DNA from 4 places in the Anaerosporomusa subterranea genome. Region 3 is predicted to be linked to each of the others. Evidence: riboswitches for the same ligand, from Rfam matches in the RefSeq annotation. Region 3 holds a riboswitch; each other region holds the start of a gene.

Region 1 (5,784 bases), on a different contig from region 3:
TCGACTCCCTCTGCGAAATCACTGAAGCGGTCATAGTACTCAGTATCTCCGGAGTATACAATGCAGCCACCCTGAGAATCCTCGACTTTTATACTAAATGAAGGTATATCGTGTTTATTAGCCTGGGTTGTAAAGCGCAACCCTCCTATAGTAAAAGGTACATGTTCCACATACCTCATCCCTATGCAGTATTTCTCATAGTCAAGACTGGGTATAACACCAGCATCTTCGTTTCCCCACATCACTAGCGGTCGCTTTCTCTTTTCCAGCTGCATATCGATCATAGTCGCATACTGCATACATTCAAGATCAGCACAGTGATCCCGATGATAATGACTAAAAACCACCGCATCAAGTTCATTCAAATTTATATAGTTTTGCAGGCTTGCAATTACACCACTGCCGCAATCTAAAAGCACTTTTGTCGTATGATCTTCCACAAGATATCCTGACGTGGCCCCATTCCTTGGCGGATAGGCTCCAAAGCATCCCACGACAACAAGCTTCATTGAACACTCTCCATATGTCATAATTGTCTCAACCGACGGAAACATTCCTGTGAGATTGACAAATTGAATCCTGGGACATCCATAGGATGTGAAAAAAACAGCGCCAAAATACGTGGCACTGTTCTGATGAGTTTGAGGAGGAATAGGCCTATTTTCTGGCTTTTCCAGTAATGTGTTTACTATCTATTTTAAGGACCACTGTCTTATGATGGACACTATCAGCATACTCTTTTCCTTTTTCCATGTAGCTGCTAGAGTATTTTTCTACGAAAGCCATCAACGCTGCTAATTTCTCCTGATCATGCACTTCACTAACTTCTCCAAAAACAATAGCGCTTGCATACTCCATACTGAACTTATCTGGTAAAGTATTGGCTTTTCCCACAACGCAGAATGTTACTTTATTTCTTTTGCGGGTACAATTTAATTTATACCCCTCTTGAGCACAATGGAAGTATATATGACCACCTGTATAAACATAGCTTAACGGTACACCATAGGCATAATCGTCTTCGCCGTTAATCGATAACACACCATAAACGCCATTTAGCAAAATTTCGTCTGTTTCACTTCGCGTAAGTCCTCTATCATGGCGTCTCATTTCTTTGAACATTTACGTCCCCCCTTAAACTATCTATATTTATTTAGTTTCTCATTATAGCGTCATGTTGGCAATATTTATTTAACGTATCGAATACAGACACGCTTAAGGTACGCCCGTCGAATTCGCTGGGATGAAGCAACGCCGCCTGTCAAAATCGACAAGCGGCGTTGCTTCTACTACTCTATTCAGCTTACTTACACAGCGCATTAACGTCAGGAATTTAGCGATATATTTACTTCCAAGGGTATCTCATCAACAAGAACTTCAACAATTATCCTTCGCATATTACCTGATGTACTGGTATAGCTGTCCCCCACAATGAGAGTAGGCGGCGAAATATCAATTTTTGCCCCTTGTGCTTCAAATAATATAGCTGCGTTTGCTGCCAGCATATTACCCATCTCGGAAATCGCCGATTCTGCCATCGCGTCAAAGTCTGGAACCGGCATCCCCATCATCATTTTACTTGCAATCTTTTTGGCTGATTCCTCAGTCATATTATATACGATAGTGCCGCGAAGCTGATGCGTAAGGCCCACAATTACCATGACTCCATTGCTTGCAATCTTATTGCCATCAGCTACACTCATCCGGCCACGCGTGACGTTTTGGAATCCTAGTTGCGGCATAACATTCAAGATTGCATCAAAGAACGGAGCAATACTTTTTACATCCATTAGACAATCTCCTTCTTAAAGCCAACGCTCAGGCGGGCTTTTCCGAAAGGAGTATCAACTTGCCACGCATGAATCTCTAGATTAGGGCTGGCTATTGAGAATTTCTCACCGGTAAAAATCGCTGGTGGTGAAACACGCAGAAAAGCCCCTCGGAATTCTCTGTTCAGCTTTGATGATGCATTTCCGGCTACAATATTGGCTAACTCCGCAATTACATCATTAATCTGATCAGAGTCCTTAGGCTCTTGCTTAAGCAATCTTGTGGCTATACATTTAGCGGTCTCAACAGATAAGTCCAAAACCATTCTGCCACTATACTGTCCAGTTATCCCCACAAGAATTGAAATACCACTAGAATACAGTCTTGTATCATCAACAGTTGATTGAGCAGTTACATCTGTTATGAATCTCTTCATGAAATTAGAAAAAGAGGCAATGAATTCGGCAGGGTAGCAACTTTTGAAATCATGATCCACCACGTCGGCGTCACACACACTTCTTAAAACGCTCATTAACACCTCTGGTTCAAATGGCTTTTGGAGAAACTTTGCAGCTCCCTTACACTTTGCCAATTTTTCCAAATCATCATCTTTCATGCTGGATACTATAACAACTTTGGCATCCGGCTCCTGCTTAATAAGCCGCCGCGTAACTTCCAGACCGTCCATTTCCGGCATAGCAATATCCATTGTAATAACGTCAGGCATATGCGTCCGATAACCTTCGAGAGCGGACCGGAAGCCATCCGCAAAACCGACAATCTCAAACCAGTGCGAATCTAGTGAATCAGCCAGCAGTTGACGACTAAACGGAGAATCATCCACTATTAGTACTCGTATTTTTTCACTTGGTTCCCGCATAAGATCCACCCTTCAGCCCTTAATGTGATTTGAAAATAAAAAAGTGAGATGCCAGTCTCACTTTTCACAAGTTGCAACCTGGCAATCATTGGCTTACGCCCTTAGACCCATGGCTTTGCGTCGCTACCTTTCGGTAGGTTTGCCAGATATATGGTATTTTAAAATTTTATACTGTTATATCTTTTTTCGTCAACCTAATAAAGAAAAATAGGACTTAATGCTCAAGACTTAAGCCCTAGAATGATACATAAATTGTTTTATTCTAGCCTCATGCTAATATCTGCCGCTTTGGCCGAGTGAGTGAGTGCACCGCTTGAAATAATATTGACTCCTCTTGACGCCAATCCAGCTATTTTTTCCCCTGTTATATTGCCAGACACCTCTACCAATGCTTGATGATTAATTACCCGTACAGCCTCTTCTATCATCGGCAAAGACATATTATCCAGCATAATCACATCGACACCTGCTGTCAACGCATCATGCACTTGCTGCATTTCTTCAACTTCAACCTCAATTTTTATAAACGGCGATATATGATCACGCACCTTCTGTACAGCTGTCAAAATGCCGCCGGCGGCCTTAATATGATTATCTTTAATTAAAACCATTGAATCTAAACCGTAACGGTGATTCTTGCCCCCGCCCACCGTAACAGCGTATTTCTCAAGCATACGCAGACCGGGTGTCGTTTTACGAGTATCGACAATGATCGTGCCAGAACCTCCACATGCCTCTACATAACGATTGGTTTCATTGGCGATACCAGTTAAGCGTTGCAGAAAATTTAGAGCCACCCTTTCCCCTGCCAGTAATGATCGAGTTGGTCCTTGTATGTGAGCAAACTTTTGACCACTTTGAACCCGGTCACCGTCGACATAGTAAAGAGTTACCTTCACGTTCTCATCCAGTAATGAAAATACCCGTGTGAAAACCTCCAACCCAGCTAAGACCATATCTCGTTTGGCGATAAGATAGCCCTTAGACTCATGATTCCCGGAAAAGATCGCTTCACTGGTGATATCACCTTGTCCGATATCTTCAATTAAAGCTTGGCGTAATAATTGATCTAAGACCAGCTTGTTCATGCTATAACAGCCTTCCTTCCCCATTGCTGCAAGATGTGTTTTCTAAAAGTTTCATCATTCTTACCGGGAAAATCCGAGCGGTAGTGGGCTCCTCGGCTTTCCGTCCTCAGTAGCGCCGCTTCCACCAGTAACCCCGCTAATTGATAGGTATTGTAGACATGATAGCTATGATCAACCGGACTAACCTGATGATTTGTCTCACCAACACTTAGCCACTTTAGCATAGCTTCCAGCTCTTCTCCCCGGCGTACGACCCCTGCAACACCATCCAACTTGGTTCTCAAAGCATTTAGATCTGTATAGCTACCGGTTGCTGCAGTGACACCAGCAGACAACTCAGAGGGTTCTCGTTTTGCACTATATGTTTCATTAATATATGTGGCAATCCTACGTCCGAATACTATGCCTTCAAGCAGAGAATTGCTTGCCAGTCGGTTAGCACCATGAACCCCTGTCGCTGCAGCTTCGCCGCACGCATACAAAGAGCCTACGCTAGTCCTACCCCAAAGGTCGGTCTTAATTCCACCAATCGTATAGTGAGCCGCCGGTGCAATAGGAATTGTGTCTCGTTCTATAAAGTAGTTATTTTTTGCTAATTCGCTATACACTTGTCGGAACCGATCCGCTAAATACTCTTTACCAAGATGTCTAGCGTCGAGATAAATCGTTTCTCCACCTTGTCGTGTGGATTCACGCAAGATAGCTCTTGATACTTCGTCGCGCGGCGCGAGTTCTCCGCTGGGATGGTAGTTAAACATAAATCGATCGCCCGCCGAATTTAGTAAAACCGCTCCCTCGCCCCGCAGCGCCTCTGTTAATAAAAAAACCTTCCCTGACAACGTGGTAAAAGCTGTCGGGTGAAATTGAACAAACTCCATATCAGCAATCATGGCGCCGGCACGGTAAGCTGCAGCAATACCATCACCACTAGCCGAAACCTCATTAGTTGAACGCTTGAACAGCCCACTGTAGCCGCCTGTGGCCACTACAACCGCTGCGGCTCGGAGATAAACCAGTCTGCCGTTATGTTCAACAATACAGCCACAGCATCCATCCTGCGCGGTGACTATATCAACAAGAAAAGATCTGTCAAGCCGCTCGATATTGTTGTGCCTATTGACTTCATCAGCTAATAGTTCAGCAATATACTTTCCGGTATAGTCGTAATAATGTACCACCCGATTGCGTGAGTGCGCCGCTTCTCTGGTTAAATCCAGTCCATTTTGGTTATGGCAGAAATCTGCCCCCAGCGATTGCAGGAACTCCAATGCCGCAGGTCCCTCGCCTGCTAATAGGTTTACGGCTTCTTCACGACACACCCCTTGCCCAACCCTTACTGTGTCTGCGAAATGCTCCTCGGCGCTATCGTCCGGACCTACCGCAACAGCCATTCCACCCTGCGCTTTGTAGGTGCTGCTTTCCGTAAACTGTTCTTTACTGACAAGAGCTATTCTAAGCTTGGAGTCTAGCGATAAAGACACAGTCATTCCGGCTATACCTGTCCCAACAACAATGACATCATAGCTCTTACTGTCTAGCTGTTTATGATTTTGCCATACGGGAGTGATATAGCTTCTTTCTGCCATCTAAACCACCTCCAGCATTCGAGAAATCGCATGTTTTGCTTTAGCGGCAATGGCCTCATCAACTTGTATTTGGTAATGATTGTTTGCTAATGCATCATAAATGCTCTGCAGTCTTGTTTTCTTCATATTGGGACAGACCAAACCGGGATGCAGCAAGAAAAACTGCTTTTCCGGGCGAGAATTTCTTAACCAGCACAATACGCCAACTTCTGTACCGATAATAAAGACGTTCGCATCGGAGTTTTCCGCATATTGAATGATAGCCGATGTGCTGCCAGCAAAATCAGCCAGTTCTACTACCGCCGGTTCACACTCAGGATGAACCAGAATTTTAGCCTCAGGGTATCTTTCCCGCATCTCGAGGATAGCACTTGGCTTCACTTTCGCATGGGTGACGCAACACCCTTTCCACAAAACCAGTTCCTTGTCAGGCAATTGTTTAGCCACATAGTCGCCTAAG
Region 2 (5,784 bases), on a different contig from region 3:
GATCTAGCAGATAAGGTCTATGACATCAATAATATTGGTGCCAGCTTAGCAAGTGGTACGTTTAAAACCGAAGGCATGATCATTATTCCTTGTAGTATGAAGACAGTTGCAGGCATTGCCTGTGGTTACTCAGATAATCTGCTGCTACGAGCTGCAGATGTTACCATTAAAGAACGCCGACGACTGGTAGTGGTAACCAGAGAATGCCCGCTCAGTGCAATTCATTTAAGAAACATGCTGACTCTAGCGGAAGTAGGCGCGCTGATTATGCCGCCTATGGTCAGCTACTATAATAAAGCGGCCAGTATAGAAGATATGAACAGGCAGATTATTGGCAGGATTCTTGAAAAGTTTAGCATTGAAGTCAAGGGCTTTAACCGATGGTGTGAATGATGATAGTTGATCGTAAAAGAAGGCCAGTCTTGCATAACTTGCAAGACTGGCCTTCTGACCGACTCAGCGAAATATCTTTTTTACCAGAGCATCAGTCACTGCTTTTTTTACGTCTTCTTTGGAAGTCGGGATATTGTGTTGACTCAGCTTCTCTAAGGCATCGCGACTCAACTGCTCAGGATAAAACGTTCCCAGAGCCGTATGAATAGTAATGTTGGAAATCTCAGTGGTTCCACCGCGTTTGATGAAACTGCCGGTTAGTGTCTGAAAGGAGACACCGTAGGCCTTGCCGTTGCGAATCACGAAATCCCCTTGCGTAACCGCTGTTTCGCCTTTACCGCTAACATGGCCGGTAAAGTCTAGAGGACCTTGCACATCTTTGTCAGTAAGGGCCGAACTATTCATGCCACTGCCAGATGCAGCCAGTTCGTAACTCTCGTTTGCTGTCAAGACTTCGCCTGCCACTGACAACTGCCCTTGGTAGGCGGCCCCATGTACTTGTTGTAAGCTAAGACGCCCTTCGTCATAACGCATATTCCCGCTAATCTCGCTTACAGACATATCGCTAATCGTGACTTGGGGAATTTTGAAACTTCCGGATATTAACGGCTTGATTAATGGGCCCGTGATGTTCACGGTGACAAAAAGAGGCCGCTGTACGGCTAAACCGGTGAAAAATGCTGCAGGATCAACATCAGGTAGCGTTAACGCAAAGTCGAGCGATTGTTTGTTGTCTTTAAGTAGAATACTGCCTTTGCCCTCTGTTCGTTGACCAGAGATCATTAGAGCCAAATCCCGAAAGTGTAATCCATTTTCATCAGCGCTGAATTTTCCCTGCCCGTCACGAATATTGACCTTGCCTGCAACCGTTAAGGCGGAGAATTCCCCCTCGGCTTGGTAGTGTACTATACTCTTATCATCACGTTTTGCTACCACTTGTAGCTTCTTTAATAGTCCCTTCTCTAAACGGATCTCTTGTGTAGCAGGAAGTAACCCGCTCAGTTTGGCCACATCAAACCCATCCGTCCGGAGCGTAAGTTCACTAGCATTGCTTTCTCCCCAGTTGCCAACTATGCCTAGTGTGGCTTGGCTGACTCGCCCTTTGAGATCAATACCCAAGCCAGCGGGATATGTAATGAAATCGAGTGTACCGTTGACGCCTTCGATGGTTTGTGTAATCTGATTATTGCCAATATGAACGGTTCCTTCGCCGACTTCAACTTTGCCACGAAAATCTGTCGCGGTCTTATCGTCCTTCACCAGGCCTTCCCAATTCCAACGCTCTTTTTCCGTCTTGAGCCAAATTTCTGCGCCCTGGATAGCGACCACTTCAATGCTCGACATACCCAGATTGCCCTTCGTCAAATCTGAAAATTTGTATTTGATTTCGATATTTGGGCTTTTTGCGACAAGATTGTCCTGCTTGTCATAGACCGCTACATTGCGAATCCTTACCCAGCTCAGTAACGATAGGTCAATCGACCCTACCTGTAGTCGTCCGTTGAGCTTCTGTCCCACGCTGGCAACCAGGCTGTCTTGAAGCGCCTTAGCCACCTTGCCTGAAACGACTTGCCACAAGCCGCCTAGGACAATTAGCGGGATTAATGCGATGATAATATTTTTCTTATATTTTACTAGCCATTCCTTCAAAACTCTCAGCCTCCAAACTCACAAACGTCAGGTTATATAGTATTTAATTCGACAAACAATCGTTACCTCCCTGCTTAATAGACTAACAGCAAGGTTAGGCAAGTTCTATCCTTCGCACAGCCTGTAGACTCCACCTTCTTAAGGTCGGGCCTTACAGTCTGTAGTTCAAGCCCCTAAAGGGAACCTTCGGTTTCGCAAAAACGTAGATTCCGAGCCTCACTCACAAGTGTGACTAAGATTTAGATGGAGTCAAAACTCCACCTGAATCAACTCCTTTTTATCTTTCGTGCTCGCTAGCAAGCAAACTCCTGCAAACACTTGACAACTTGCAGAAGCTTGCCCTTTGCACTAAATGCCAAGTCTCGGTTTTCTTGACTAAAATATGACAATGTGTAATAATTATAGTATTGTAAAATACTGAAAAAAAGAATATATTTGGCAAACTTATCGAAAGGTAAGGACGCAAAGCTATGGGTCTAAGGGGTTCCCTATGATTGCCAGGCTGCCATTGCGGATGATAGGACCAGGCATTGGCATGGTCCTATTTTATTTTGTGAAGTGAAAAGAGGTGAAATATCGGCATTTAGGTTGTAATAATGTAAATAATTGGTGAAAGAGTGGATGCGATGAGTGAGGAACAACTGGTTGTATTTCGTCTAGGAAATGAGGAATATGGTATTGAGATATCTCAAGTTAGAGAGATTATTCAATATCGAAATGCGACAAAGCTTCCTAATACGCCAGAGTTTATGGAAGGGATCATCAGCCTTCGCGGTAAGGTCATACCTGTAATTGAGTTGGCAAAACGATTTGGCCTAAGTGCAGACACTGGAAAAGACAAGCGGGCAATTATCATTGAGGTTGCAGGCCAAGATATTGGCATTATCGTGACTGAGGTTACGGAAGTACTGCGGCTATCTGGCGAACAGATTGAAGCTGTACCTGCGATGACTGCCGTAAATGAGTGTGTGAGAGGAATCGGTAAAGATGCTAATCGGTTATTAATTTTGCTTGATTTAGGCAATTTGCTAAGGGCGGATGAGATTAGGGCGATCGGGGCAGCGTAGCGCAAGCGACCACCGAATGTCGAAATCCGGCTGTCAAAGGTTATTATAAAGGAGTTTATAGCATGAACATAAAAAGCGTTCAAACTCGATTGCTACTATGGTTGTTGCCACTTATTTTTGTGGTATTAAGTGTGCTATCAGGGGTTAGCTATTATATTTCTAAGCAATCTTTAGATCAAAGCATTGGTGAAACAGCTGAGGCAATTGGAACCGACTATGGGTACCGTATAAAAGGCAGTATTCAAGAATTGATGATCCAATTGGAGGATATGGCCAAAACGCAAACTTTCCGGACCGGAACCGATAAGGCCCAGATTAGCGCAGCCATGGCTGAAATACAGAAAAGGATTGGTTTTGAAACCGTTTTATATATTTCGCCGGATGGCTCGGCGATTCGCGGCGACGGCACTACAGGCCAATACCGCGACCGCGAGTATTTCAAAAAAGTGCTTGATACGAAAAAAGCATATGTCTCTGAGCCGCTGACTTCAAGGGCGACCGGCAAGATGTCCTTCTTTCTGGCTGTGCCGGTCATGAACAACGGACAACTCATCGCGATAACAGGGGGGACGTATTCCCTTGAAAAAATGACCGATCTAATTAAAGATCTAAAATTCTTGGATACCGGCTACGGTCAAATCTCCGATGATTCAGGGACGATTATTGCCCACCCGAAGAATCCTGGAATCATTGGAAAGCTGAATCTTGCCGAAAAGAAGATCAATGCTGAAATTAAGCTGCAACAGAACGAACTCGACGACCGTCTGATTGCTCTGTTTACCAAAGCAGCCCAGTCTGGGCAACAAACACATGGAGTATACAGCTTTGTGGACGGTGTGGCTAGATACGGGGTATACACGCCAATCGATCTCCCAGGCGGTCAACGCTGGGTAATGGGGGTATCAGCACCTGAAACGGAAGCCACTCAGGACACGGATGCCCTGGCGCGAACAGTGCTGATCATTTCGCTAATCTGTTTACTCATTGTTGCAGTATCTATCGTATTCATAGCCAAACAGTTCACCAAACCGATTGCGCTGATACGGGATGAATGCCTGCTTTTGGCCCAAGGCGACCTGCGGGAGCGTGAGGCAAAGGTTTCTTCAGAAGATGAAGTCGGCCAACTGGCGCAAGGTTTCCGGCAGATGCGGATAAATTTGCGTGAGCTTGTTGCAAAAGTACATTCCCAATCCGAGCAACTGGCTGCTTCGAGTGAACAGCTGACAGCCAGTGCCGACCAATCTGCCCAGGCCGCTAACCAGGTTGCGGCATCGATTACCGATGTGGCGACTGGTGCAGCAGAACAGCTAGCCGCGGCTAACGACACCTCTGCCGTGGTTGAACAGATATCAGCCAGTATCCAAGAGGTTGCGGCCACTACCAACGGTGTAGCCGCACAATCGGCGCAGGCTGCTGCTAAGGCTAACGACGGCAGCAAGTCGGTGAATAAAGCGATTAGTCAAATGACACAAATCGAACAGACTGTTAATACGTCCGCCAAAGTAGTCGCTGAATTGGGCGAACGCTCCAAGGAAATTGGTCAGATTGTAGATGCTATCTCCGGTATCGCCGGACAAACTAATTTGCTCGCTCTTAACGCCGCTATCGAGGCCGCGCGGGCCGGTGAACAGGGACGCGGTTTCGCTGTCGTTGCCGATGAAGTACGCAAACTTGCCGAGCAGTCTCAGGAAGCGGCCAAGCAGATCGCCGAACTGATCGGGGGGATTCAGGGAGAAACCGATAAAGCTGTATCGGCCATGAATGATGGCACCCGGGAAGTTAAAGTAGGAGCAGAAGTCGTTAACGCTGCCGGACAAGCTTTCCAAGAAATCGTAGCATTGGTAACCCAAGTATCCGATCAGATAAAAGACATCTCTACTGCAATTGAACAGATGGCTATTGGCAGCCAACAGATCGTCACAGCGGTTAACCGGATCGATGGCTTGAGTAAAAAGGCATCCGGAGAGGCCGAGACAGTATCGGCGGCCACCGAGGAGCAGTCAGCGTCTATGCAAGAGATCGCCTCCTCCAGCCAGAGCCTTTCCAACTTAGCGATGGACCTCCGTGAAGCTGTCGGCAAGTTCCGTGTTTAACATGACGGGTAAAAGGGCTTAAGTACACAAATGAAAAACTCCTGCAAGGCTATTAAAGTCTTGCAGGAGTTTTTCATTTGCCTGCGATTTTCTGAGCTCAGCCTAATAGTGGATTGTCGATTAATGCTTAGCTAGCCGGAATATATCGGTCATCCTATGACATAGTCATTGATATAACCGATATAAGAGGGAGGTATTCGAAATGAAAAGATTGGTGATTCTATGTCTTGCAATGTTTGTTTTGACCATACCATCAATCACTAAAGCTGAAAGCAGCGTAGCTTATCGACAAGATATCCGTCAAGATAAATATCGATTAGAAAATCAGAATCGAGACAAACTGGAGCAAGAGAAGCAACAACGAGAGAAAAGAGAGAGAGACAGACAACAACGAGATAGAGTAGAGAGAGACAGACAACAACGAGATAGAGTAGAGAGAGACAGACAACAACAAGATAGAGTAGAGAGAGACAGACAACAACGGGAGAGAGTAGAGCGGGACAGACAACAACGGGAGAGAGTAGAACGGGACAGACAACGGGATTATCGACATCAGATCGAGCGCCATCGAGACGATCGCG
Region 3 (5,784 bases):
GGTAATCTGCAGCTCATGGCCTTGAAATCTGACGATAAGAATCGTTATAGCCTAATGATTGACGAGTTAGACCGAGCAAACGATATCATTGAAGACTTTCTCTCTCTGGCCAGAAACAGGCCAGTCCCGAAATCTCTTTGCGATATTAACCAGATCATATCTCGTCTTCAACCATTACTCTATTCCGAGACTGTGGCAAGAGGAGGCGTCCTAGAATTAGACCTAGAGGAGAATTTGCCCGATCTACTGCTCAGTGAAAAGGAAATCAAACAACTGATCTTACATCTGTTTCGAAACGCTAATGATGCCATCGAGGATGACGGCCGGCTGATCCTTCGGACACAGAGGGTTGGCAGCTTTATTGAACTGCAGGTTCAAGACAACGGCTGCGGTATTTCAGAAGATTGCTTAAACAAACTGACTGAGCCTTTCTACACGACTAAAAGTAATGGCACTGGACTTGGTCTGGCCATCTGTCGCAGCATAGTCGAGCAGCACAATGCTGCGCTTAGCATTGATTCACTTGAGGGCGTTGGTACAACCGTCACTATTCGATTCCATTCGTCCAATCGAATTAGTCTCGTAAATTTAGCCGAATGCCCCTCGAAAGCATGCTGACACGCACGAATAGCTGACAAGCGAAAAGGAAAAGAGGGCGTCTCAAAAGCAGTACTGCTTTTGAGACGCCCTCTTAAAATAACTTTATACCCGGAACTTACTGATGATCTCGTTCAATTCAGTGGCCATGTGGGCTAAGGATTGGCTGGATGAGGCAATTTCTTGCATCGAAGCTGACTGCTCCTCGGCAGCAGCTGAGATCGTTTGCGCATTGCCGGCGATTTCAGCAGATCCGGTTCTAGAGCTGTCTGCTGCATGTAGAACATTGTCACTAGAGGCAGACAGTTCCTCAGCGGCGGCGCTGATCTCTTGGATTTGGTTGTTCAGCGATTGGACCATTGTCGCGATTTGGCTAAATTGGGTGCCGGTTGAAGCAATAACTTCAGTTCCTCTAGCTACTTCGTTAGTTCCCTGTTCCATTGTCGTGACGGCCGAGCACGTCTCGTTCTGGATATCTCTAACGATAACTGTAATTTTCTGCGCCGCTTCGTGTGATTGCTCAGCTAATTTCCGCACTTCGTCGGCAACCACGGCAAAGCCGCGTCCCTGCTCACCGGCTCGAGCGGCTTCAATCGCTGCGTTGAGTGCCAGCAAATTTGTCTGTCCGGCAATGCCGCTGATTACGTCGACAATCTCGCCGATTTGCTGTGAGCTTGCCCCGAGGGATTGAACAACTTGTGCTGACTCAGCAACGCATTTGCTGATCGATTGCATTTGGTTTGTAGCCTGACGGACCGCATCGTTGCCGGCATCAGCCGCCCGGGCCGTTTCGCCAGATTTCATCGAAACATTATTGGCATTGGCTGCAACATGATTGATTGCTGAAGCCATTTCGCGCACCACGGATACGGACTGTTCGGCACCGCTTAGTTGGCTGGCAGCACCGCTGGCTATCTGGGAAATCGTCTCAGCCACCTGATTGGACGCTTGTGCTGATTGATCCGCGCTGGCGGTGAGTTCCTCGCTAGCTGCCGATACCTGCTCAACTGATTTAGCCACTTGGCCGACCAGATGCCGCAGGTTGTCTGTCATTTGCGTAAAGGCTTTAAGCATATCAGAAATTTCGTCATTTGCGTTGTAGGCAATGGCGCGAGCTCGCAAATCGCCATCGGCAATAGTTTGCGCTGCTTTAGCCACTTCATTAAGTGGACGGGAGATGCGGCGGGATAAGAAAATCGCTAGCGCACAACCCACCAAAAAGATAACAACATCAAGTATACCAAGTATTCTTTGTATCTTGTCTCCAGCAGTAACATTTTCTTTGGTGCGCAGATGCATACGCTCTGTTAGGAAGGTTACGGTATCAATCATCGTTTTATCAGCTGCTTCAACCTTTGCTTTTGCCGCGGCTACAGCAGCTAAAGCATCGGTTTGTCCTTTAGTCTTTCTGAGGAGAATCCCTTGATCAGAGACTTGATGATAGTCGGCAAGCACGTTCTTAAGAGCAGTTACCTTCTGCTTGCCTTCTGGTGTAATCAGCTTTTGTTCAAGGCTGGCTACCGTCTTGTCCATTCTTTGCCGGGACGAGTTGTAGTCCTGGACATACCTCTCATCAGCTGATAGAATAAAGCCGCGAACCAGTGCTGCTTGGTTGTTTAGTTCAATATTTAGATCCTTTACTTCAATTACCAGTGGCACGCTACGGGCGATAACTCCATCATAGCCAACCTGAACTGCGTCAATTTGGAAATAGGTGTAGATGCTAAGACCGGAAAAGGCTATCACGATCATGATGCAAACTGCTAGAATTTGTGTCCCAATGTTGATACGCATGCTGTCCTCCTGCAAAAGTAGTTTCTTGGAATACGGCTTAATAATTACATTGCTTAACGATTTAGATAACGAAATTCGACAGCAGAAAAGGAAAATCCTGCTTAATTTGTCAATAGTATAACAGAATGCTGAAGTGCTAATGGCTTCTAAGTAATTTAGGATATGCTTAATTCGCCATAGTATAACAGAATGAGGTGTCGCCGTGAGCATTCTCTTCCATACAGTCAAAGAACAAAGCAAAATTCGCATTGAGATTAACCGCTCACTATTCATCGGTCATGTTGCCCGCGTCGAATCAGAAGAAGCGGCGACTTCCTTTATCAACCAGGTAAAGAAAGCGCACCGGGATGCCAACCATAACTGCTCTGCCTATATTATCGGCAAACATTCAGACATACAAAAGGCGGATGATGACGGTGAACCCTCGGGTACAGCAGGTAAACCCATTCTCGAGGTTCTCAAAAAACAAAACCTAACCAATACAGTCATTGTTGTCACTCGTTATTTTGGTGGTATTAAGCTGGGAGCAGGCGGTCTGATCCGCGCTTACGGCAAGGCCGCTTCAGAAGCAGTCTGCGCTGCCGGCATTGTCGAGATGCAACCCCATCTGCGGCTAGCGGTCAACTGCGACTACTCCTTGCTGGCGATACTGGAAAACCATTTGCGGAATCACGGTTATACAGTCACAGACAAGACATTCAGCGAGCAGGCGACTCTCTATGTCTTACGACGACCTGATGACACTAGCTTTGACCAGCAGATCGCCGACTGGACGTCAGGTCTGGCAACCCTTCAGGAGGCGGGAGAGGAGTATGTGGAGGTTGCAGTATGGCTGAACTGAGGCGAATAATGCTATTGCAATTTTAAAAGAAGGAAATAGGGACAAAAAGAAGAATATTCTTAACAAGCCTTAATTTTAAACTCCATATGCAAACTTATCGAAAGGTAAGGACGCAAAGCCGTGGGTCTAAGAACATTTGTTTACGACTGCCAGGTTGCGAAGAACGCAAAATGGGAGTTTTTTATTATCCATTTTTTTAATCGGAGGCGGTTTTGATGGATTTTCCGAATTCGATTTGCAAAAATTTATTGGACAATTTTTATGAAGGTGTATATTTTCTTGACACAAGCAAGAAGGTAATCTACTGGAATAAGAGCGCTGAAAAAATAACTGGTTTTACCAGTGAGATAGCGCTTGCTAACTGCATCGATATGCTTGCGCATATCGATGAAAACGGCGATAATCTTTGTGAAGTCCGTTGTCCGGTAACACAGACGCTTAGTGATGGTATGATACGAGAAGAAGAAGTATTTTTCAGACATAAAGAGGGACATCGCGTTCCTGTATCTGTGCGAATAATCCCTATCAGAGATGAGACCGGGACTATTGTGGGGGCAGTAGAAGTTTTTGTGGATAACTCGCCACATGCCGCATTATACAGCGAATTAGAGCAACTAAAAGACAAAGCGAACATCGATAAACTTACCGCATTATTTACTCGCTCATACGGAGAATTTTTATTGAGTGCAAAAGTTTCTGAATGCCGAAAAGGCGGACAATCAATAGGGGTTTTATTTGCCGATATCGATAATTTTAAGAATGTTAATGATGTCTACGGACACGAAGTTGGCGATTTAGTACTAAAAATGGTGGCAAAAACGTTGGCTAGTAATGTTCGGAATGGCGACCATGTTATTCGGTGGGGCGGTGAAGAGATTATTATCCTGTTTTCTGGCTGCTTCGACAGTGTTAAGCTGGAACGTATCGCTAACAAACTCAGGGTTCTCGTCCAGCAGTCAGAAGTTAGAACTATGGAACAGACGATTACTGTCACGATCTCGATGGGAGCAACCTTAGCTAATGAGAATGATACCAACGAAACCATTGTCAAAAGGGCTGACGATTTGATGTATCAAAGTAAAAGGGCAGGACGAAACCGGGTGACAATTGGTTGATTATCGTAGAGCATTTAAATTGCGAGGGGAGGATTACGATGAACAGCCGCTCTACAAATAGCCGGACTCAGCCTGTTATCAGTCAAACGTTTACCGCCATCGACTTTGAAACTGCTAATCACCAAAGAAACAGTGCCTGCCAGTTGGGAATCGTTGTTGTTGAAAACGGAAATATTGTTGATACCCAATCCTGGTTAATTAAGCCGCCATCGACAACGTTTACCTTCACCGATATTCACGGGATTACATATGAGGTTGTAAAAAATCAGCCATCTTTTCAGGAACTGTGGCCAACTATTCAACCGTATATCGGCAACCAGATTCTGGCGGCCCACAATGCCACCTTTGATATCAGCGTACTGCGGGCAGTACTTAGCCATTACCGGCTGCCAGCGCCGGAGTTTCAGGTAATTGATTCGCTGGCAGTTGCCAGAAGAATCTGGCCTTGCTTGCCAAATCACAAGCTGAACACCGTCGCCAACCACCTGAACTTTCAGTTTCAACATCACGATGCCGCCAATGATGCCAGAGCTTGCGCGGAAATCATCTTGCAGGCGGCAAAGGAAGTCGCCGCATCTTTTTAAGAAATAAGCAGCCTGCATTTTGCTTTTCACATGTTGCAGGCTGTTGTTATTAGATAGCTATTAACTTAACATGCCAATCGTATAATTTTCGTTCTGCTGAACAACGTGCTGATAGATCTTCTTCTTTGCTCGTTGAATGGCATTGTCTACTACTTTTGTATTAATGTTTAATTCTTCGGCAATATCCTGCTGTTTATAACCGCGCATATATAAAAGAACTGACCTTCGCTCATATTCAGATAAATAGTACTTAATATAATGAAAGAGTGTTTCTGTGAATTCTCTGTCTATAAGTATTCTTTGCGGGTCATACGCATCGTTGTTTATAACCAAACGATCGATAAGTTCCACGCTGTTTTCTTGCATGTGAATAGGCTTAGCATACAACGACTCCGCCTCATTAACCAATTTATTTTTTTGGCGATTGGACATAGTAACTGCTGATTTAATCATATTTTGTATATTTCTACTGGCAATAAAATCAAATGTATACCGATCATTTTCATCATAATAGAGAACCGCCTTATAAAGACCCAAAAGCCCCCATTGATATAAATCGTCGCGGTCTCCTCCCGGCAAGTAGTATTTTCTGATACAGGCTGTAATCTTGCCGTTTAGCTTCGCCGCCAATTGATTAAATTTATGATTATCTAGATTGCCTTGATTGTCAAAACAATATCGTAACACGTTTCCACCATCCATAGCATGCTCTTGCTGAGATATCCAGAATAGTCGATTTTCTGCATTATAGCATAGGTCTGTAGTGGGACGTAAATAGGACTTAACTCCTTTATGTGTCTGATTTCACAATAAGAGGCTTAGTGCTTTGCGCCAGCAAACTTGACATCTACTT
Region 4 (5,784 bases), 880 kb from region 3:
TGTTGCCGCTGGTACCAGACCTAATACCGATTTGGCACAGGCATCTGGCATCAAAATAGCTGCTGGTATTATCACGGACGAATATCTACAAACTTCAGAAAGAGATATATATGCGGCTGGTGATGTCGCTCAAGTGACTGATCTGATCAGCAAACAGTCGATTGTATCAGCTACCTGGCCAGCGGCTGTCGAGCAAGGGGAGGTTGCCGCCCGTAATATGGCAGGTGATACAACACCGTATCACGGCTATCTGACAATGAACAGTGTAGAAATAGCAGGTATCCCATTGGTTTCAGCCGGCGATGTCACCGGCAGTGACGGAGATGAGATTGTGGCTGTGCGCAACGAGAACCTTTATAAACGGCTTGTACTTAGGGACAATGTGCTGAAAGGCGTTTTATTGATCGGAGATATCAGGCAGGCAGGAGTATTGGCCGGCGCTGTCGCTTGTTCAACCAATCTGCAGAGGTACGCGCCGCTTGGAGCATCATTTAGCTTCGTTGACTTGTTAACATTATAGGAGGGACGGTATGCGGATCGATAAAGATAAGTGCGCCGGGTGCGGGCAGTGTATTGAATTCTGTACGTTGGGCAATATATCGTCCCGGCGGCGTAATCCGAAGAATTCGAAGCTGTATTATGAAATTGATGAAGACGACTGTGTTGACTGTGGGGTTTGTTTACGAGCGGCTGTTTGTTCCGCAGACGCTTTGTTTATGCCAAACTATGAGTGGCCACGCACCATCCGGTCAGCTTTTAGCGACCCAACGGTGGAACATCGCGAAACCAAAGTGGCCGGGCGGGGTACGGAAGAGATAAAGACGAATGAGATAACTGGGCGGATCAAACGCGGTTTTGTCGGCATCTCCTGCGAGATGGGGCGGCCAAGTGTCGGCGCTCGCTTTTCCGATATCGAAAAAGTAGCTACAGCGCTGGCAAGTCTGGGAGTGGAGTTTGAATCTAACAATCCGTGTACAAGGTTGATGGCTGATCCGAAGACCGGTATTTTTAAAGATGAAGTGAAGAACGAAACAGTCCTTTCTGCGATTATTGAAATGCTTGTACCGCTGGAGAAAATGGCTGAAGTACTAGAAACTATTCGCGGGATAGCCAGCCAAGTTGACTGCGTTTTCAGCGTGGACTTGATTACCGTTCTCGACGAGGATAATTCAATTCCTACGCTTCCCATTCTGCGCTCTCTGAACTGGCCAGTCCTGCCTAATGGTAAGATGAATACCGGTCTTGGCCGACCACTGGCGAAGGAGGTTTAGCTTATGTCGCATACGTTACACCGGCGGGGTACGCCGGAAAATTTGGCCAACGATTTTCCTATGCATGCCATGCCGGCCCGCGGGTTCAATCATGACGGAGCCAGACCCAAACTGCAGAAGTTTTTGCGGATAGCTCACAAACATCATCCGGTTAATCTCGGGGATGTTAAACTGGGAAACCAGTTTGTTACCGATTACGATGATCTGCATGAAAATCTTACTATCAGCAGTACCCATGTCGTTTTAGCTGATGCCAATGATCTTACCGCCCTACTGAGGGAAGTTAAAGAGGCTGAGCTGGGTATGTCTCTTACGGTATCCGGCCTTTTTGATAAATTATTCGAGTGCTGTGCACAGGCAGGGGTCAAACCCCATGCAGTCGAACATTCACTTGGTGTCCTGGGGAAAACAGAAAAAATGCCGGAAGAAGATATCTCTCAGGTGACAACCATGTGTGGCCATGGAATGGTGGCCCAGGGACTGGTCAGACGTTTGATCAGAAAAGTGAAAAAAGGGGAGTTGACACCCGAGAAAGCGGGGATAGAATTAGCTAAACCGTGCCGGTGCGGTATTTTCAACCCTGTTCGGGCAGCTGAACTGATTGACGATTATTGTGCTTTGTTTAGTGTATCGGTGAAGTAGGTAAGTGCTAATCAAACGTGCCGGTTTGAAAATAAAAGAACCATTTCGCCGCTGTATTCGGGAGAAATGGTTGTTTCTCTTAAAAAGTAACGGGAAATAATAGTGGAGTGCTTGACAATCTGAATTTTCGTGATAAAATATGAACTTGTTAAGTACCATATATTACTACATACTTGGGCAAACTTACCGAAAGGTAAGGACGCAAAGCCATGGGTCTACGGACAAGTGTCTACGACTGCCAGGTTGCTGATTAATTAGCACCAGTCTGTCGACTGGTGCTAATTTTATTACATTTTGTGCAGTGGAGGATACCCAGTCGTTTTAGCGGAAGGTAAAGGGAGAGCTCTTTATCAGAATCAGAAACAACTATGCTGTTTGTGGCCTGGAATAACCATTCTAGGTAAAAGCAAATTTGCATCTAGTTTACGGACTAGGTGCATTTTAATTTCCAGATAGCAAGCCACTCTAAGACTTTCGCTACCGTAAAGGGGAGTAAAAACTCAGGAAGAAACCAAGTAATTTCTTTCCGACAGTCAAAAGATGAATCGTCTCAATTAGAAGATCCTCGGCTTCCACCCGGAGTCCAAGCTGTAAGCTGAAGTGTGGATTAGGCAATAAGAGAATTGTGTAATTCTTAAACCAGAAGAAAAAGGTGCGAATTATTAGTTAGAATGGAAGTGAAATTAGATGGGGCGAGCTAGGAAATTGTCTATCTTTACCGCTAGGCCAGGTATGGTTCTGGCGAATGATATTGTCACAAAAGATGGACAAGTTCTCCTTACGCACGGAATTCAGCTCACTAACCAAAAAATTTATTATCTACTAAAGAGGCGGATTCCTTTTGTTGATGTCGTTTGTGACAACTGGTTGAGCACAGAGGCGGATTCCGGAGATAAAGCGCAGATCAGTAATCAAACTGATTATTACTTGTTCTACCAGGAAACTTTGCAGGCATTTAAGCATGCCTTTGAAACGGCTCGCTTTTCAAAACAGCTTCCTCTAACACTAATTACTAAATTGGTTGATTCGCACATCGGACCTTTAATTAATGCACGCTGCTCCATTGGTTACCTCCAGAGAATCCAAGTTCACTGCGATTATACGTATCGACACTCGATTAATGTCTCCATCATCTCTGGGATCTTAGGAAAATTGGTAGGTATGACTAAGGGGAATTTGAAAGATTTAGTTACGGCTGGCCTTTTACATGATATAGGCAAAGTATCAATTCCTACAGAAATTTTGAATAAGCCAGGCAGGCTTACCGACCGAGAGATGTTAACGATTAAGACCCATCCTTCTAAGGGGTATGAACTGTTATTGCAATCTGACCAAATTGCTGCCGAAATTAAAATCGGGGTTTTGCAACACCATGAACGCATTGACGGCAGCGGTTATCCATTCGGGTTAACTGAAAATCAAATAGGCTACTATGCTAAAATCATTGCGATTGCAGACATTTATGATGCGATGACTAGTGATAGAATATATCGCAAGCGGCTAAGCCCTTTTTGTGCCGCAGAAACAATCGTTCAACAGATGTATACACAACTGGATCCGTTATTGTGTTTAACTTTTTTGCGTCACATCAAAAATTACTTGTCAAGTAGTATGGTATTGTTGAGTAACGGGCAAAAGGGCGAGGTCGTGTATCTGAACGATCTTTTTACTAGTAAACCAACCATAAAATTGGTAGATGGCACTTACTTAGATCTGCGAGAAAATAAAACAGTTGAAATAATGGATATCGCAAAGTAGTCCTGGGTAGTAAAGTTTGACCAATGTAAGGAGTGTTATAAAAATGAAAATCAAAAACATACAAACCCGATTACTATTTATCTTGTTGCCCCTTATTATCGTGGTATTAGGCGTGCTGTCCGGGGTTAGCTATTATCTCTCACATCAATCATTAACAAGAAGTATTGATGCCACAGCCAAGGCGGTGGGAGCAGATTACGGTCAGCGGGTGTATAGTGATATGGAACTTCTGATATCGCAACTGGAGGATCTAGCTAATATCCAAATTATCCGTACAGGTAGTGATAAGGGCCAAATTGTTACTGTCATGGCGGAGGCTCAAAAAAGGCTTGGCACTTTTGATGTCATTATTTTCGCTTCGCCTGATGGTTCAGGCGTTGTCAACACGGGAGCGACCGCTACATACAGCGAGCGCGATTATTTTAAAAAGGTTATTGCCACAAAGAAATTAGTTGTCTCGGATCCATTAGTTTCCAAAGCAACCGGTAAACTTGCTGTTGTTTTGGCTGTGCCGGTTATGAACAATGGACAGTTGTCCGGGGTCCTGATCGGAACATTTTCTATGGAAAGACTGAGCGCTGCGATTGCGGAACTGAAGTTTTTGGATACAGGGTACGGTCAACTCGCCGATGATGGCGGCACGATTATTGCCCATCCCGACAGCTCTGAGCTTGTCGGAAAGTTAAACCTTCGCGAGAAGAAGATCAATGCTGAACTTAAGCTGCAGCAGAGCGAACTTGACGACCGTCTGATCAATCTGTTTAAGGCGGCAGCCGAATCGGGGAAACAGATGCTGGGAGAATACGCCTTTGTTGACGGCATTACGAGGATCGCGGTAGTCACGCCGGTCGACTTACCAGGCGGTCAACGCTGGGTGATGACGGTTGCAGCCCCCAAAGCAGAAGCCACCCAGGAAACTGATACTCTGGCCCGAACGATGCTGATACTTTGTATTGTAGCTTTACTTATCACCGTAGTCGCTATTGTCATCATCGCTAAACGGTTCGCTAAACCTATTACGGTGATCAGGGACGAATGTCTACTCTTAGCTCAGGGCGATTTACGGGAGCGCGTGGCAGAAGTTACTTCAGAAGATGAAATCGGCCAACTAGCGAAAGGCTTCCGGGACATGAGGACGAATTTGCGAGAGCTGGTCGCCAAGGTGAATAATCAATCCGAACAGCTTGCAGCTTCTTCAGAAGAGCTGACTGCCAGCGCCGAACAATCAGCCATGGCAGCAAATCAAGTAGCGGTATCGATCAGCGAAGTGGCAACTGGAGCTGACAAACAAGTTCATGCGATTGATGAAACGACGGCAGTAGTAGAGCAATTGTCGGCTGGCATCCAACAAGTGGCTGCCAATACTAACCTTGCGGCAGGAAAGTCGACTCAAGCTGCTGAAACGGCTAAAGCAGGCGGCAATTCTGTTGAGAAAGCTGTTAGCCAAATGACCCAAATTGAACAGACAGTCAATAATTCTGCGCAAGTAGTTGCCAAGCTCGGTGAGCGATCCAAGGAAATTGGACAGATTGTTGATACTATATCAGGAATTGCCGGACAGACAAATCTGCTAGCGCTTAACGCCGCCATTGAGGCTGCAAGAGCTGGAGAACAAGGACGAGGCTTTGCTGTAGTCGCCGAAGAAGTCCGTAAGCTTGCCGAACAATCACAAGATGCGGCGAAACAGATCGCTACGCTGATCGGCGAAATTCAAGGAGACACAGACCAAGCCGTTGTTGCTATGAGCGCCGGTACACGTGAGGTTAAAGTTGGGACAGAGGTTGTGACGACCGCTGGTCATGCCTTTAGCGAAATAGCGGTTCTGGTGACAGAAGTCTCAGGTCAAGTGAAAGAGATTTCCGCTGCCATTCAGCAGATGGCAAGTGGAAGTCAGCAAATTGTATCATCAGTGAAAGAAATCGATGAACTAAGTAAAAATGCGGCAGGGGAAGCCCAAACAGTATCAGCGGCTACAGAAGAGCAATCAGCTTCGATGGAAGAAATTGCTTCATCTAGTCAGAGTCTTGCCCATTTGGCCCAGGAACTCCAAGAAGCTGTTAGTAAGTTTCGTGTTTAGTCGATGATTTAGCAAGAAAGAATATTTGATAAAGTA

The links. A riboswitch is a leader RNA that binds a small molecule or an ion and turns the genes downstream of it on or off. The one in region 3 is predicted to bind cyclic di-GMP.
Region 1: it holds a riboswitch for cyclic di-GMP, as region 3 does, so the genes downstream of both, AXX12_RS14255 (response regulator) here and AXX12_RS08195 (GGDEF domain-containing protein) in region 3, are expected to answer to the same signal.
Region 2: it holds a riboswitch for cyclic di-GMP, as region 3 does, so the genes downstream of both, AXX12_RS00145 (chemotaxis protein CheW) here and AXX12_RS08195 (GGDEF domain-containing protein) in region 3, are expected to answer to the same signal.
Region 4: it holds a riboswitch for cyclic di-GMP, as region 3 does, so the genes downstream of both, AXX12_RS12230 (HD-GYP domain-containing protein) here and AXX12_RS08195 (GGDEF domain-containing protein) in region 3, are expected to answer to the same signal.

Annotation. Positions count from the first base shown of each region.
Region 1 is NZ_LSGP01000023.1:55,690-61,473, forward strand. It holds gene AXX12_RS14240 (MBL fold metallo-hydrolase) at 1-509, opposite strand, end outside; gene AXX12_RS14245 (pyridoxamine 5'-phosphate oxidase family protein) at 658-1,122, opposite strand; gene AXX12_RS14250 (chemotaxis protein CheX) at 1,326-1,790, opposite strand; gene AXX12_RS14255 (response regulator) at 1,790-2,650, opposite strand; cyclic di-GMP riboswitch class I at 2,720-2,804, opposite strand; gene nadC (carboxylating nicotinate-nucleotide diphosphorylase) at 2,908-3,738, opposite strand; gene nadB (L-aspartate oxidase) at 3,735-5,324, opposite strand; gene nadA (quinolinate synthase NadA) at 5,325-5,784, opposite strand, start outside.
Region 2 is NZ_LSGP01000001.1:32,031-37,814, forward strand. It holds gene AXX12_RS00135 (UbiX family flavin prenyltransferase) at 1-393, shown strand, start outside; gene AXX12_RS00140 (AsmA family protein) at 457-2,043, opposite strand; cyclic di-GMP riboswitch class I at 2,471-2,553, shown strand; gene AXX12_RS00145 (chemotaxis protein CheW) at 2,670-3,110, shown strand; gene AXX12_RS00150 (methyl-accepting chemotaxis protein) at 3,173-5,203, shown strand; gene AXX12_RS19715 (hypothetical protein) at 5,406-5,784, shown strand, end outside.
Region 3 is NZ_LSGP01000017.1:137,167-142,950, forward strand. It holds gene AXX12_RS08180 (two-component system sensor histidine kinase NtrB) at 1-618, shown strand, start outside; gene AXX12_RS08185 (methyl-accepting chemotaxis protein) at 703-2,391, opposite strand; gene AXX12_RS08190 (YigZ family protein) at 2,594-3,232, shown strand; cyclic di-GMP riboswitch class I at 3,310-3,394, shown strand; gene AXX12_RS08195 (GGDEF domain-containing protein) at 3,448-4,347, shown strand; gene AXX12_RS08200 (3'-5' exonuclease) at 4,386-4,931, shown strand; gene AXX12_RS08205 (sigma-70 family RNA polymerase sigma factor) at 4,992-5,633, opposite strand.
Region 4 is NZ_LSGP01000017.1:1,017,562-1,023,345, forward strand. It holds gene AXX12_RS12215 (NAD(P)/FAD-dependent oxidoreductase) at 1-520, shown strand, start outside; gene AXX12_RS12220 (4Fe-4S dicluster domain-containing protein) at 531-1,271, shown strand; gene AXX12_RS12225 (hypothetical protein) at 1,275-1,913, shown strand; cyclic di-GMP riboswitch class I at 2,080-2,164, shown strand; gene AXX12_RS12230 (HD-GYP domain-containing protein) at 2,619-3,671, shown strand; gene AXX12_RS12235 (methyl-accepting chemotaxis protein) at 3,715-5,748, shown strand.